One region of the Streptomyces sp. NPDC052016 genome, then DNA from elsewhere that is predicted to be linked to it. Evidence: riboswitches for the same ligand, from Rfam matches in the RefSeq annotation. Region 1 holds a riboswitch; the other holds the start of a gene.
The links. A riboswitch is a leader RNA that binds a small molecule or an ion and turns the genes downstream of it on or off. The one in region 1 is predicted to bind S-adenosylmethionine.
Positions count from the first base shown of each region.

Region 1 (6,436 bases):
CGCTGCTTCTCCTGGATCTTCTTCAGCGCCTCGACCTGCTGGGCGCTGAGCTGGTCGGCGGTGGACGCCTTGTCCAGGTAGTCGTCCGGGTCCGACGACAGGAAGAGCTGGAGGGAGGAGTCGATGCTGCCCGTGCGGTACTGGGCGGCGGCCGCCAGGCCGATGCCGTCGCGCAGCGCGTTGAGCTCTTCCTGGCCGCGCGCGACGTTGTCCTGGATGGTGGAGATCTCCTTCTGGAGCTTCTCCTGCTTCTCCTTGGCCCCGTTGTACTTCTCGGTGGCCTGCTCGGCCTCTTCGTAGAGCTTGTCGACCTTGGTCTTGACCTCGTCCTTGCTGGGCTTCTCGCTGGGCGCGGCATTGGCGGCCTGCGAGCTGAGGGCGACGGCGGCGGCGGCCGCGGTGGTCAGCACGGTCACGCGTGCGCGACTCGGTTGCTTGGGTCGACGGTGGGACGCCACGGAGGACGAGCTCCTTCTTGTGAGTGATCACTCGGGCGGAGGTTCGATGGCAGACCCTAGTGACCTTCTTGTGATCACTTCAAATCCTGGCACCAAAAAAGTGGGTGCCGCAACGCATTCTTTACGCCCAACCCACATGCAGTGACGCCCGGTTGACGCTACGTTGCGTGACGATCCCGCCAATTCGGGCATTGAGCCTGTACGTTGACGTTCAGGTCAGTCGCTTCAGGAGTACCGCAGATGCGACGGGCCGGGCGCCCGCCCTGGCGACCCCGTCGGCCACCTCGCGGTCGGTCGAGGCGACGATGACCGGACGGCCGGGCGGCTCGGCCCGCACGAGCTGGCGGATGAGCTCGTCGGCGGTCACGCCCGGCTTGGAGAACAGCACCCGCACGCCGCGCGGCGGCGCGAGCAGCACCGGCGCGGCCAGTTCGGCCCCGTCGAAGACACAGGTGACCTCGGCGCCGGTCTGCGCGGCGAGCTGCGAGAGCTGCCCGAGCAGCCGCAGCCGCTGCTTCTCCAACGGCATCTGCGGATAGCCGGTCTTGGTGACGTTGTAGCCGTCGACGACGAGATGCGCCTGCGGCAGGGCGAGCAACTGGTCGAGAATCGCCGGGTCGTTCTCGGACAGCGCGCGAGCGGCGATGTCCTTCGGGGTCATTCGTCCCGGTTCGACCGCATCCACGGTCTCCGCCGGCCGCACCGACACGGGCGGCAACGCCAGCTCCCTGCGCAGCCCTTGGGCCGCGTCCAGCAGGGTGTCCACCAGCAGCCGCACCCGCATGTCCTCGACGCTGCGCCCCTCGCGCGCCGCCCGCCGAGCGGCCTCCAGCGCGGCCTCCGTCTCCCCGAGCCGCGCCTTCAGCCGCCGCGCCTCGCTCTCGGCCGCGGACAGCTGCGCGTGCCCCTCGGCGCGCACGGCCTCGATCTCGCCGTGCATCTTGCGCAGCGCGGCCTCACCGCGCTTGACGTCGCTGAGGGCCGAACGCAGCTTGCGATGCAGCGATTCGGCCTCCTTCTTCGCGGCCTCCAGCTCGGTGCGCAGCCGTTCGGTCTCGGCGCGGGTCTGCTCCCGAGCCTGGGCGAGCTGCTCGCGCAGCCGCTCCAGCTCCGCGCGGCTCTCCTCGTCGGCGCGCTCGGCGTCCGCCCGCTGCGCCTCCTCACCGGCCGCGGTAACCAGCTTGACCCAGTCGGTGGGCCGCAGTACGTAGGCCGCGGCCGCCACGTCGAGCGGGTCCGCGGCCGGGGGCGGCGAGCCGGAGTCGAGGGCGCCGGACAGTTCCGGCTGGGCCTCTCTGAACTTCTCGGCGATGCGCTGCCGGAACAGCGGGTCGGTCTCCAGCGCGGCGGCCATCGCGTTGCCCGCGAACTTGGCCCGCCGGTTCGGGGCGAACCGGGCGTACTGCCGCAACTGGGCGGGCAGTTCGCCGACGGTCAGCCCGCCGAAGGCGTCCGAGACGATCTGGACGACCCGGCGGCGCACCCCGTCGGGCAGCGGACGGTCGAGCACCTCAGCGGCGCCGTCGCCCGGCCCCCCGCCTGCGCTCTCCACCATCCGTCACACCCCAATTTCTGAGCTGGGCCCTCCCCCACCCTCGACTTCGCTCGAGCGGGGGGACCCCCGTCGTCAGGAGCCGGCGCCCGGCCGGTCCACGAGTTCCACCTGATCCACGGCGTTGCACCAGCGGCACCGCACCGACTCGATGGTCTCACTGACCACCTGGCGCTCCTCGACCGTCGGCTCGCCGGCGAGATCGAGGTGGACGTACTCGACGACCTTCGACGAGCGCGTCACGTCGAACCGGGTGAGGTTGCCGCACAGCGTGCAGCGCCACCGCGTGCTGGCGGTCGGCAGGGGAACCGTCATCGTGACTGTCCGCTTCCTTCTAGTGTCGGCCTTGTGGCACCGGGTCGCGCCCAGGCTCCCCGGTCCATGTGGCTCGTAACCCTACGGCCTGGCGGGTACTCGTCGCCCATCCGTCCACGGCGGCGAGGCGGTCCGGGTCAGTGCGTCCCGTTACGTCATGCTCTGTTCATGATCGGCGACTGGAGCGGGTCCCTGAGCAGGGCCGTGCGTGAAGCCGTGGGCCGCGCGATCCGGCGGCCGGCGGCGCCGGTGACGTACGGCCTGATCGCCCTGTGCTGTCTGGTCTTCGTGATCGGCCCCGCCTCGGGCCTCGATCCGTCGTACGGCACCGACGAGGAGCTGCTCGCCGTCCAGCGGGCCTACTTCCGCCGCTGGGGCGTGATCCCGGCCGAGCTGTTCGAGGGCGCGGCCGCCACCGCCCTCACCCCCGCGACAGCTCTGTTCGTCCACGGCAGCTGGGTGCACCTGCTGGGCAACATGCTCTTCCTCTACGTCTTCGGGGCGATGACCGAGCACCGGATGGGCCGCGTCCAGTTCACGCTCTTCTACCTCGGCTGCGGCTACCTGGCCCTGGTGGGCTACGCCGCCGCCCACGCCGACTCCGACCAGTCCCTGGTCGGAGCCTCGGGGGCGATCTCGGCGGTCCTCGGCGCGTTCCTCTACCTGTTTCCCCGGGCGCGCGTCACCAGTCTCCTGCCGTTCCTCTTCTTCCTGCCGCTGCGCTTCCCGGCCTGGGTGGTGCTGCCCTTCTGGGCGGCCCTGCAGTGGCTGGCGGCGGAGCGGGCCGGACCGGGGCCGGGTGTGGCCTATCTGGCGCACCTGCTGGGCTTCGGCCTGGGCTTCACCTTCGCGTGGGCCCGGTTCGGCGGGACGACTAGAGTGAAGTCCGCCCCAGCTCCGGCCCCCGAGGGAGAGAACCAGCCGTGATCACCGCGATCGTCCTCATCAAGACCAGCGTGGACCGGATCCCCGAGATCGCGGAGCGGATCGCTTCGCTGGACTCCGTGAGCGAGGTCTTCTCCGTCACCGGCACCTACGACCTGATCGCCATGGTGCGGGTGCGGCAGCACGAGGACCTGGCGGAGGTCATCCCGGGGCGGATCAGCAAGATCCCCGGTGTCGAGGCGACGGACACGCACGTGGCGTTCCGTACGTACTCGCAGCACGACCTCGAGGCGGCGTTCGCCATCGGGCTGGACTCCTGACCGGGTGAAGACCGGCCACTGACCTGCGGGGGCGCCGGTCACACGGCCGGGACACAGCGGCCGTCCTCCGTCCTGTACGTCCACTGCGCGCCGTCGGCCACCAGTTCCTTCACGGCGGCGACGAAACGCTCCACGTGCTCGTCGGGGGTGCCCGCGCCGAAACTCACCCGGATCGCGTTGAGGGACCTCTCGCCCGGGGCGGCCTCGGGGGCGCCGCACTCGCCCTGGGCCTGGGGGTCGCCGCCCAGCAGGGTGCGCACCAGCGGGTGGGCGCAGAACAGGCCGTCGCGGACGCCGATGCCGTACTCGGCGGAGAGGGCGGCGGCGAAGTGGGAGCTGTTCCAGCCGTCGACGACGAAGGAGATGACGCCCACGCGCGGGGCGTCGTCGCCGAAGAGGGACAGGACGCGCACCTCGGGGACCTCGGCCAGGCCCGCGCGCACCTTGTCGATCAGGTGCCGCTCGCGGGCGACCAGGGTGTCGAAGCCGGCCTCGGTGAGGGCCTTGCAGGCGGAGGCGACGGCGTAGGCGCCGATGACGTTCGGGGAGCCCGCCTCGTGCCGCGCGGCGTTCTCGTGCCACTCCACGTCCACTCCCCCGTCCTCGCGCCGGGTGACCCTGCGGCTGGCGCCGCCGCCCGCGAGGTAGGGCTCGGCCGCGCGCAGCCAGTCGGCACGGCCGGCCAGGACGCCGGAGCCGAAGGGGGCGTACAGCTTGTGCCCGGAGAAGGCGACCCAGTCGACGTCGAGGTCGCGCACGGACACCGGGTGGTGGGGGGCGAGCTGGGCGGCGTCCAGGACGATGCGGGCGCCGTGGGCGTGGGCGGCCGCGGCCAGCTCGCGGACCGGCCACAGCTCGCCGGTGACGTTCGAGGCGCCGGTCACGCAGACCAGGGCCGGGCCGTACGGGTCGCGGTCGGCGAGGGCGCGTTCCAGGGTGTCCACGGCCTGGCGCGGGGTGCGCGGGGCGTCGAGGTAGGTGACGTGGGCGTCCTTCCAGGGCAGCAGGGAGGCGTGGTGCTCGGTCTCGAAGACGAAGACCTGGCAGCCGGCCGGGAGGGCCCGGGCCAGCAGGTTCAGGGAGTCCGTGGTGGAGCGGGTGAAGACCAGCTGGTCGTCCTCACGGCAGTCGAGGAACTCCGCGACCGTCCGGCGGGCGTTCTCGAAGAGGTCCGTGGAGAGCTGGGAGAGGTAGCCGGCGCCGCGGTGGACGCTGCCGTAGTACGGGGCGTAGGCCGCCACGTCGTCCCAGACGCGCTGCAGGGCGGGGGCGCTGGCCGCGTAGTCGAGCGCCGCGTAGGTGACCTCGCCACCCGTGACGAGTGGAACGGTGACGTCCCGGCCCAGAACGGGCAGCGGGGCACAAACGGCCTGGGCGGCGGCAGCGGTGGAGACGGACATGGTGAACTCCCGTGAAAGGCAGGCGGAATCACCACGCGAGCACACGTGCGCACGGACACCGCGGCACGACTCGGCGTGGGAGAAGAGGTGAAGGGGAATGCGGAGGCGGGGCTCTGCGGCCCTGGGGCCTGTCCGACCATTCCCGTCGTCGCCCGGAGGGCGGCACCGCGGCGTCAGGTGCGTGCTCTCGGCGGGCCGGGCGCAGACCCTCGTACTGGGTGTACTCGGGGCTGTGCCCGGTGCGGCGAGAGTGCGTGCATGGCGCCGCGGTGCAGACGGGCATGGCCAGACAGGCCCTAGCGCATTCGCTTGCTCACGGGAGGCTCCTCGACGACCAGGACCCCTGGTTTCGCGAGGGGTCCGCGCTTGCCGTAGACCTCGCTGCCTACGACCTGGTCTTCACCCGGGGCACCCCGCCACGGACGGAGGGTTGCCGGACAGTCGGCCGGGGCCTCATGACTGTCACTCATGACCTGGACAGGAACGTACGTGAACTGATCGCGGTCCCGCAACTCCTGTCCGGATCGCGGGACCGCGCCGTTCGTCCGTCACGCGTTGCTGGCCGCCACCCAGCGCTCCAGCGCCCGCTTGGCCGCCCCGGAGTCGATGGACTGCGCCGCCTTCTCCATACCGGCGCGGATCTGCTCGGCCAGCGGCGCGTCGGTCGGATCCAGCGCCGCCAGGGCGGCGGCGGAGTTCAGCAGGACGGCGTCCCGCACGGGGCCCGTCTCGCCCTCCAGGAGCCGTCGCGCGACCTCGGCGTTGTACGAGGGGTCCGCTCCCCGCAGCGCCTCGACCGGAACCAGTCGGATGCCGACGTCCCGGGGGTCGAAGGTCTCCTCGGTGACCTTGCCGTCACGGACGATCCACACCCGGGAGGTGGACGTGGTCGTCAGCTCGTCGAAGCCGTCGTCGCCCCGGAACACGAGGGAGGAGTTGCCGCGCTCGGCGAAGACCCCGGCGATGAGCGGGGCCATGCGCGGGTCGGCGACCCCCACCGCCTGGGCCTTCACCTTCGCCGGGTTGGTCAGCGGGCCGAGGGCGTTGAAGGTCGTCCGGATGCCCAACTGCCCGCGCGCGGCGGCCACATGACGCAGCGCCGGGTGGAACTTGATCGCGAAGCAGAAGGTGATCCCGGCCTCCTCGGCCACCTCGGCGACCCGCTTCGGCGTCAGTTCGAGATTGACGCCCAGCTTCTCCAGGACGTCCGAGGCGCCGGACGCGGAGGACGCGGCCCGGTTGCCGTGCTTGACGACCTTCGCGCCCGTGCCGGCGATGACGATCGACGACATCGTGGAGATGTTCACGGTCTTCGCGCCGTCGCCGCCGGTACCGACGATGTCGACGGTCCGCCCCGGCACCTCGATCACGTTCGCGTGCTCGTACATGGTCCGTACCAGCCCGGTGATCTCCGCGACGGTCTCGCCCTTGGCGCGCAGCGCCACCGCGAACCCGGCGATCTGCGCGTCGGTCGCCTCGCCGCGCATGATCAGGTCCATCGCCCAG
Region 1 covers NZ_JBIUBX010000003.1:203,107-209,542, reverse strand. Annotated here, with positions in the region: gene ACIHAR_RS05920 (NlpC/P60 family protein) at 1-458, opposite strand, end outside; gene ACIHAR_RS05915 (NYN domain-containing protein) at 670-2,013, opposite strand; gene ACIHAR_RS05910 (hypothetical protein) at 2,086-2,325, opposite strand; gene ACIHAR_RS05905 (rhomboid family intramembrane serine protease) at 2,494-3,252, shown strand; gene ACIHAR_RS05900 (Lrp/AsnC family transcriptional regulator) at 3,249-3,530, shown strand; gene ACIHAR_RS05895 (aminotransferase class V-fold PLP-dependent enzyme) at 3,569-4,930, opposite strand; SAM riboswitch class IV at 5,288-5,404, opposite strand; gene trpD (anthranilate phosphoribosyltransferase) at 5,479-6,436, opposite strand, start outside.

Region 2 (6,436 bases), on a different contig from region 1:
GCGTCGACCACCTGCTCGTCGTCGACGTCCTCCACCGCGCCGCCCGTGCGACGCGCGATGTCCAGGACGTACGGCCCGTCCGCCGGGTTGCCGATGGCGAGGGACTTGGCGATGGTGTTCGGCTTCTGCGGGCGGACCACGTCGTGGCCGGCCTTGTACGCGGTGGACACCGGCGAGCACCCCTCGGCCTGCGCACCGAAGATCTTGTACGGCTTGTCCTCGACGAGCCCGAGCTTGATCAGCTCCTGGAGCCCCTTGTCGATCTTCGTGAGCTGCGAGCCGGAGGCGATGGGCACGACGAGCTGGTCCGGCAGCCGCCAGCCGAGCTGCTCACAGATCTCGTACGCCAGCGTCTTGGAGCCCTCGGCGTAGTACGGCCGCAGGTTGACGTTGACGAAGCCCCAGCCCTCGCCCGCCGGGTCGCCGATGAGCTCGGAGCAGAAGCGGTTGACGTCGTCGTAGTTGCCCTCGATGCCGACGAGCTCGCCGCCGTAGATCGCGGCCATGACGACCTTGCCCTGTTCCAGGTCGTGCGGGATGAACACGCAGGAACGGAAGCCGGCGCGGGCCGCGGCGGCGCCCACCGCGCCGGCGAGGTTGCCGGTCGAGGAGCAGGACAGGGTGGTGAAGCCGAAGGCGCGGGCGGCCTCCAGGGCCTGGGCGACCACACGGTCCTTGAAGGAGTGGGTCGGGTTGCCCGAGTCGTCCTTGACGTACAGTCCGCCGGTCACGCCCAGCTCGCGGGCGAGGTTGTCGGCCTTGACGAGCTTGGTCCAGCCGGGGTTGAGGTTCGGCTTGTCCGCCACGTCGGCCGGGACGGGCAGCAGCGGCGCGTAGCGCCAGATGTTCGCGGGTCCCGCCTCGATGCGCTTGCGGAGCTCCTCCGTGTCGTAGGAGGAGAAGTCGTACGCGATCTCGAGCGGGCCGAAACACTCCTCGCACGCGAAGACCGGGCCGAGGGGCACCCGGTGGCCGCACTCGCGGCAGGAGAGAGCCGCGGCAGGACCGAGGTCTACGCTGGTCGTGGAGTCGGTGGTGCTTGCAACTGTCTGCACAGCCATGTGAGGCGAGGCCCTTTCTCCTCATCTTCCTCACGACGCATCTCGCCGTGAGACGGATTTGGCACCTTCCCTAGCCGGGAGCCTCGCGGAGCGATCGTCACTGATCGGTACGAGACCGGCTGGAGGGTTGCCGGGGCTTCATCGGGCCGTGTCCCTCTGCCCCTCTGGATGAGCGGTATGTGGTTGTGAACGCCGACGACCCCGGACATGTGATGGTCATCCGCGTTGTTCAAGACTGTAACCGACGGCCAGGACAGTTGAGATAGTCGTCCGAACCGCGAGATGGATCACACGGTGACCCCGTGTGCACCTGGTGTGATCACGACAGTGAGGAGTCGCAGACCGTGCTGGAAGAAGTCGAGCGCTGGCTCGCCACCCGCTCCTGGTCCGTGACCGATCGCCCGCTCCACGGGATCCTGGCCGCCAAACGTGCCTCGGGCCAGTCGGTGTCCGTCGTGCTGCCCGCGCTGAACGAGGAGGAGACGGTCGGCGACATCGTCGCGATCATCCGCCACGACCTCGTGCAGCAGGTTCCGCTCGTCGACGAGGTGGTCGTCGTCGACTCGGGGTCGACCGACCGTACGTCGCAGGTCGCGGCGGCTGCGGGCGCGCGCGTGGTCCACCGGGACACGATCCTCCCCCGGATACCGGCCGTGCCCGGGAAGGGCGAGGTCCTGTGGCGCTCCCTGCTGGTCACCACCGGGGACATCGTCTGTTTCATCGACGCCGATCTGCGGGAGTTCTCCTCCGACTTCGTCTCCGGGATCGTGGGCCCGCTGCTCACCGACCCGGACATCGACCTGGTCAAGGCCATGTACGACCGCCCGCTGGGCACGGAGTCGACTGCGCTCTCCTCCGGCAGGACCGCCGGCCAGGGCGGCCGGGTGACCGAGCTGATGGCCCGCCCCCTGCTCAACATGCACTGGCCGCAGCTCGCCGGCTTCGTCCAGCCGCTGGGCGGCGAGTACGCGGCCCGCCGCAGCCTGCTGGAACGGCTGCCCTTCCCCGTCGGCTACGGGGTGGAACTCGGCATGCTGGTCGACGCCCTCCACCTGGTGGGCCTGGACGCCCTCGCCCAGGTCGACGTCGGCGTGCGCAAGCACCGCCACCAGGACGGGCAGGCACTCGGCCGGATGGCGGCCGCGATCTACCGCACGGCCCAGCTCCGGCTGGCCCGCGGACACCTCGTCCGTCCCTCCCTCACCCAGTTCGAACGGGGCGCGAACGGCTTCGAGCCGCGCACGTACTCGGTGGACACGGAGGAGCGCCCGCCGATGGCGGAGATCGCGGAGTACGCGGCACGCAAGGTGGCGTGAGCGGGTGCGCACCCGTTCGCACGGGCGTCCTCGCAGCCACTGCCGTCATCCGCGCGGGCGGGCCGTATACGGCCGGATACGGCCCACCACACGGCCCATCCGTACGTTTGAGCGGATCAGGACCGGGCTAGGTTGAGGCGTATGGCTTCCACGCACGGTGCTGCAGCTCAGGGTGCTCAGGTGCTGGTCGCGTCCAATCGCGGCCCGGTCTCGTACACGATCGGCGAGGACGGCTCGCTGCACGCGAAACGGGGCGGCGGCGGGCTGGTCTCCGGCCTGTCGGCGATCGGCCCCGACGCGGGCGCCCTCTGGGTCTGCTCGGCACTGTCCGAGGGCGACCGTGAGGCGGTCCGGCGCGGGGTCGGCGAGGAGGGCGTGCGCATGCTGCCCATCCCGGCCGACGTGCACGCCGACGCCTACAACGGCATCGCCAACTCCGTGCTGTGGTTCATCCACCACCTGCTGTACCAGACCCCGACGGAGCCGGTCTTCGACGCGGAGTTCCGGCGCCAGTGGGCCTCGTACGAGACGTACAACCGGGCCTTCGCCGAGGCGCTGGCGGAGGAGGCGGCCCCGGGCGCGGCGGTCCTGGTGCAGGACTACCACCTGTGTCTCGTGCCCGGGATGCTCCGGGAGCTGCGCCCGGACGTGCGCATCGGCCACTTCTCGCACACGCCGTGGGCGCCGGCGGACTACTTCGGACTGCTGCCCGGCGACATCCGCACCCAGCTGCTGCGGGGCATGCTCGGCGCGGACCGCCTGGGCTTCCTGACCCAGCGCTGGGCGGACGCGTTCACCGCCTGCTGCGCACAGTTCGCGGGGGGCCTCGGCGACACCCGGGTGGGTGTCCACGGTCTCGGCGCCGACGCCGACTTCCTGCGCGCCCGCTCCCACGAACCGGACGTCGGGGAACGTCTCCCGGTCCTGCGCGCGGAGATCGGCACGGCCCCCGACGGCAGCCCCCGCAAGACCGTCGTCCGCGTCGACCGCACCGAACTGTCGAAGAACATCGTGCGCGGTCTGCTGGCGTACCGGCAGCTCCTCGACGACCACCCGGAGTGGCGGGAGCGGGTCGTCCACGTCGCCTTCGCCTACCCCTCCCGCCAGGACCTCGCCGTCTACCGCGACTACACGGCCGAGGTGCGGCGGGTGGCGGGGGAGATCAACGAGCGGTACGGCACCGAGGACTGGACGCCGGTCGTCCTGCACGTCAAGGACGACTTCGCCCGCTCCCTGGCCGCGTACCGCCTCGCCGACGTGGCCCTGGTCAACCCCATCCGCGACGGCATGAACCTGGTCGCCAAGGAGGTGCCGGTCGTCTCCGACCACGGCTGCGCGCTGGTGCTGTCGCGGGAGGCGGGCGCCTACTGGGAGCTGGGCGAGGACGCCCTCGTCGTGAACCCGTACGACGTCCTGGAGACCGCCCGCGCCCTGCACGAGGGCCTGTCGATGAAGCCGGAGGAGCGCGCCGAGCGCACCAAGAGGCTGGCGGCGGCCGCGACCGCGCTGCCTCCGGCCCAGTGGTTCCTGGAGCAGCTGCAGGCGCTGCGGGAGACTCAGCCGAGCTGATCCGCGAGCGTCCGCAGCAGCCGTACGACGCCGGCGGGGCCGTCGACGACGAGGTCGGCGCGCTCGGCGAGTTCCGACACCTCCGCGCTGCCGCTGGCGACCAGCAGACCGGGGACGCCGTCGGAGCGGAGCTTCTCCACGGCCGCGAAGGCGGGGAGGTCCCCGAGGTCGTCGCCGGCGTAGAGGACCGCCTCGGCGCCGATCTCACGGACGTACTCGTGCAGCGCCACGCCCTTGTCCACGCCGGGCGGCCGCAGTTCGAGGACCATCCGGCCCGGTTCGACGATCAGCCCGTGCCGGGCGGCGAGGTCGGCCAACGGCTGCCGCAGCGCCTCGAAGGCGGTTTGCGGGTCCTGCGCCCGGCGGGTGTGCACGGCTACGGCCCGCCCCTTCTCCTCCACCCAGGTCCCCTGCCAGGCACCGGCCGCGTCCAGCACGCCCGGCAGCTCGGCGCGGGCGGCGGCGACGCCGGGGTGGGGGGCGGGGGCGCTGACGGTGCCGGTCCGGGCGTCCCACCGCTCGGCCCCGTAGTGCCCGAGCACGGTGAGGTGCTCCAGCCCCGGCACCCCGGCGAACCCGCCGTTGCGCACGGCCACCGCGGCCGGCCGCCCCGTCACCACGGCGACGGAGGCGACCTTCGGCGCGAGCGCCGCGAGCGCGGGGACGGCGTCGGGGTGTGCCCGCGCGTCGTCCGGGTTCTCGACGATCGGCGCGAGGGTGCCGTCGAAGTCGAGGGCCACGAGGGTGGTGCGGGGGCGGGCCCGGATGGCGTCCAGGGCCTGTTGGCCCTGGGGGGTGGTGGGGGTGGGGAGTTCTGCGGGTTCCGTGGAGTGCGTCTCTTGGGTGCCCATACGGTGACGATAACCGCGGGGCGCCGGCGACGGTGGGGTGGGGCACCCGGCCCACCCCTCGCCGGACCCCACCCGCGACCACCCGTGCTGGGAACCCGCGACCCGTCGGAGGCTGGACGGCCACCCGAGCCGCCCCGGCCCACCCGAGGCCGACGACCAACCCGGGGCTGGACCCGGGGCTGGACAGCCCACCCGAGCCGCACGGCCAGTCGCAGGCCGGATGATGCCGCGGGGCGCCGGGGCCGGGGGGCGGGTCGCGCAGCCCGGCGCTCGACGCGGCACCGCCCGCGCCCACCCGTGCCGCCCCAGGCGGCACGCATGCCCGCGGCTGAGCGGGCCAGACGCAGGCAGGATGCCGCAAGGCGTCCGAGACCGGGGACCGTGTCACACAGCCCCGCGCTCGATGCGGGCCGCCCGCGCCCAACCCGTGCCGCCCCAGGCCGCACGCAAGCCCGCCGCTGGTGTCCGGCCGGCACGCAAGCCCGCGGCTGAGCGGGCCAGACGCAGGCCGGATGCCGCAAGGCGTCCGAGACCGGGGGCCGGGTCACACAGCCCCGCGCTCGACGCGGGCCGCCCGCGCCCACCCCATGCCACCCCAGGCCGCACGCAAGCCCGCGGCTGAGCGGGCCAGACGCAGGCAGGATGCCGCAGGACGTCCGAGACCGGGGGCCGGGTCACACAGCCCGGCACTCGACGCGGGCCGTCCACGCCCACCCCATGCCACCCCAGGCCGCACGCAAGCCCGCGGCTGGTGTTCCGGAGCCGGAACAAGCCACCCGGGCCGCCGCTGGTGTCCGGAGCCGGAACAACCCACCCAAGCCGCCCCGAGCGGCGCGCATGCTCGTGCGGCCCGGGGGCGGTAACCCTCGGGGACGGAAGGGCAGGGGCGGCGTGTGCGGCTCAGCGCTCCGCGCGGCGGGCCTCTCGGACTCTGCGGAGGCGGTTCACGGTCACCGGGTCGTGGGCCAGCGCCCGCGGATCGTCCAGCAGGGCGTTGAGCAGCTGGTAGTAGCGGACCGGGGACAGGTCCAGTTCCTCACGGATCGCCCGCTCCTTCGCCCCCGGCCCGGGGAACCCACGCCGTTCCAGGGCGAGGATGTCCCGTTCCCTCGCCCCCAGCTCCGCCTCCGGCCGCTCCATCCCCGCACCGTAACCCACCGCGTCCCCGCACGGGTCAGCCGGCGGAGCCGCTCTCCGCGGTCGTCGCCGTCGTCTGCAGCTGTCCCAGGACGCCGGACGGGCTGCCGCCGGCGCTCACGGCCTGACCGATCCGCTGCTTGATCTCCGCGCTGACCGACGCCCACGAGGTCCGCCCCACCGGATACAGCTCGGACACCGGCAGCTGCTCCAGGAACGGCCGCAGGTCCGCGTCCTCCGCCGCGGAGCTCATGACCTGGGACGCGGAGTTGGTGACCGGCAGCAGGTCGTACTCGCGGGAGAAGGCGAGGACGTTCTCCTCGTTGTAGACGAAGCTCAGGAACTCCTTGATCTGGTCGGCGTGCCCGTTCTGCCTGAACGCCATCATCCAGTCGGCGACGCCCATGGAGACCTTGGTGGGGCCGTCGACGCCGGGCATCGGCACCATGCCGAACTTCACGCCCTTCTTCTCGGCCGCCTTCATCAGCGAGGGGTGCCCGTT
Region 2 covers NZ_JBIUBX010000019.1:30,333-36,768, reverse strand. Annotated here, with positions in the region: gene thrC (threonine synthase) at 1-1,061, opposite strand, end outside; SAM riboswitch class I at 1,080-1,236, opposite strand; gene ACIHAR_RS23630 (glucosyl-3-phosphoglycerate synthase) at 1,406-2,377, shown strand; gene ACIHAR_RS23625 (trehalose-6-phosphate synthase) at 2,519-3,946, shown strand; gene otsB (trehalose-phosphatase) at 3,934-4,797, opposite strand; gene ACIHAR_RS23615 (DUF3263 domain-containing protein) at 5,698-5,937, opposite strand; gene ACIHAR_RS23610 (extracellular solute-binding protein) at 5,972-6,436, opposite strand, start outside.
Region 2: it holds a riboswitch for S-adenosylmethionine, as region 1 does, so the genes downstream of both, thrC (threonine synthase) here and ACIHAR_RS05895 (aminotransferase class V-fold PLP-dependent enzyme) in region 1, are expected to answer to the same signal.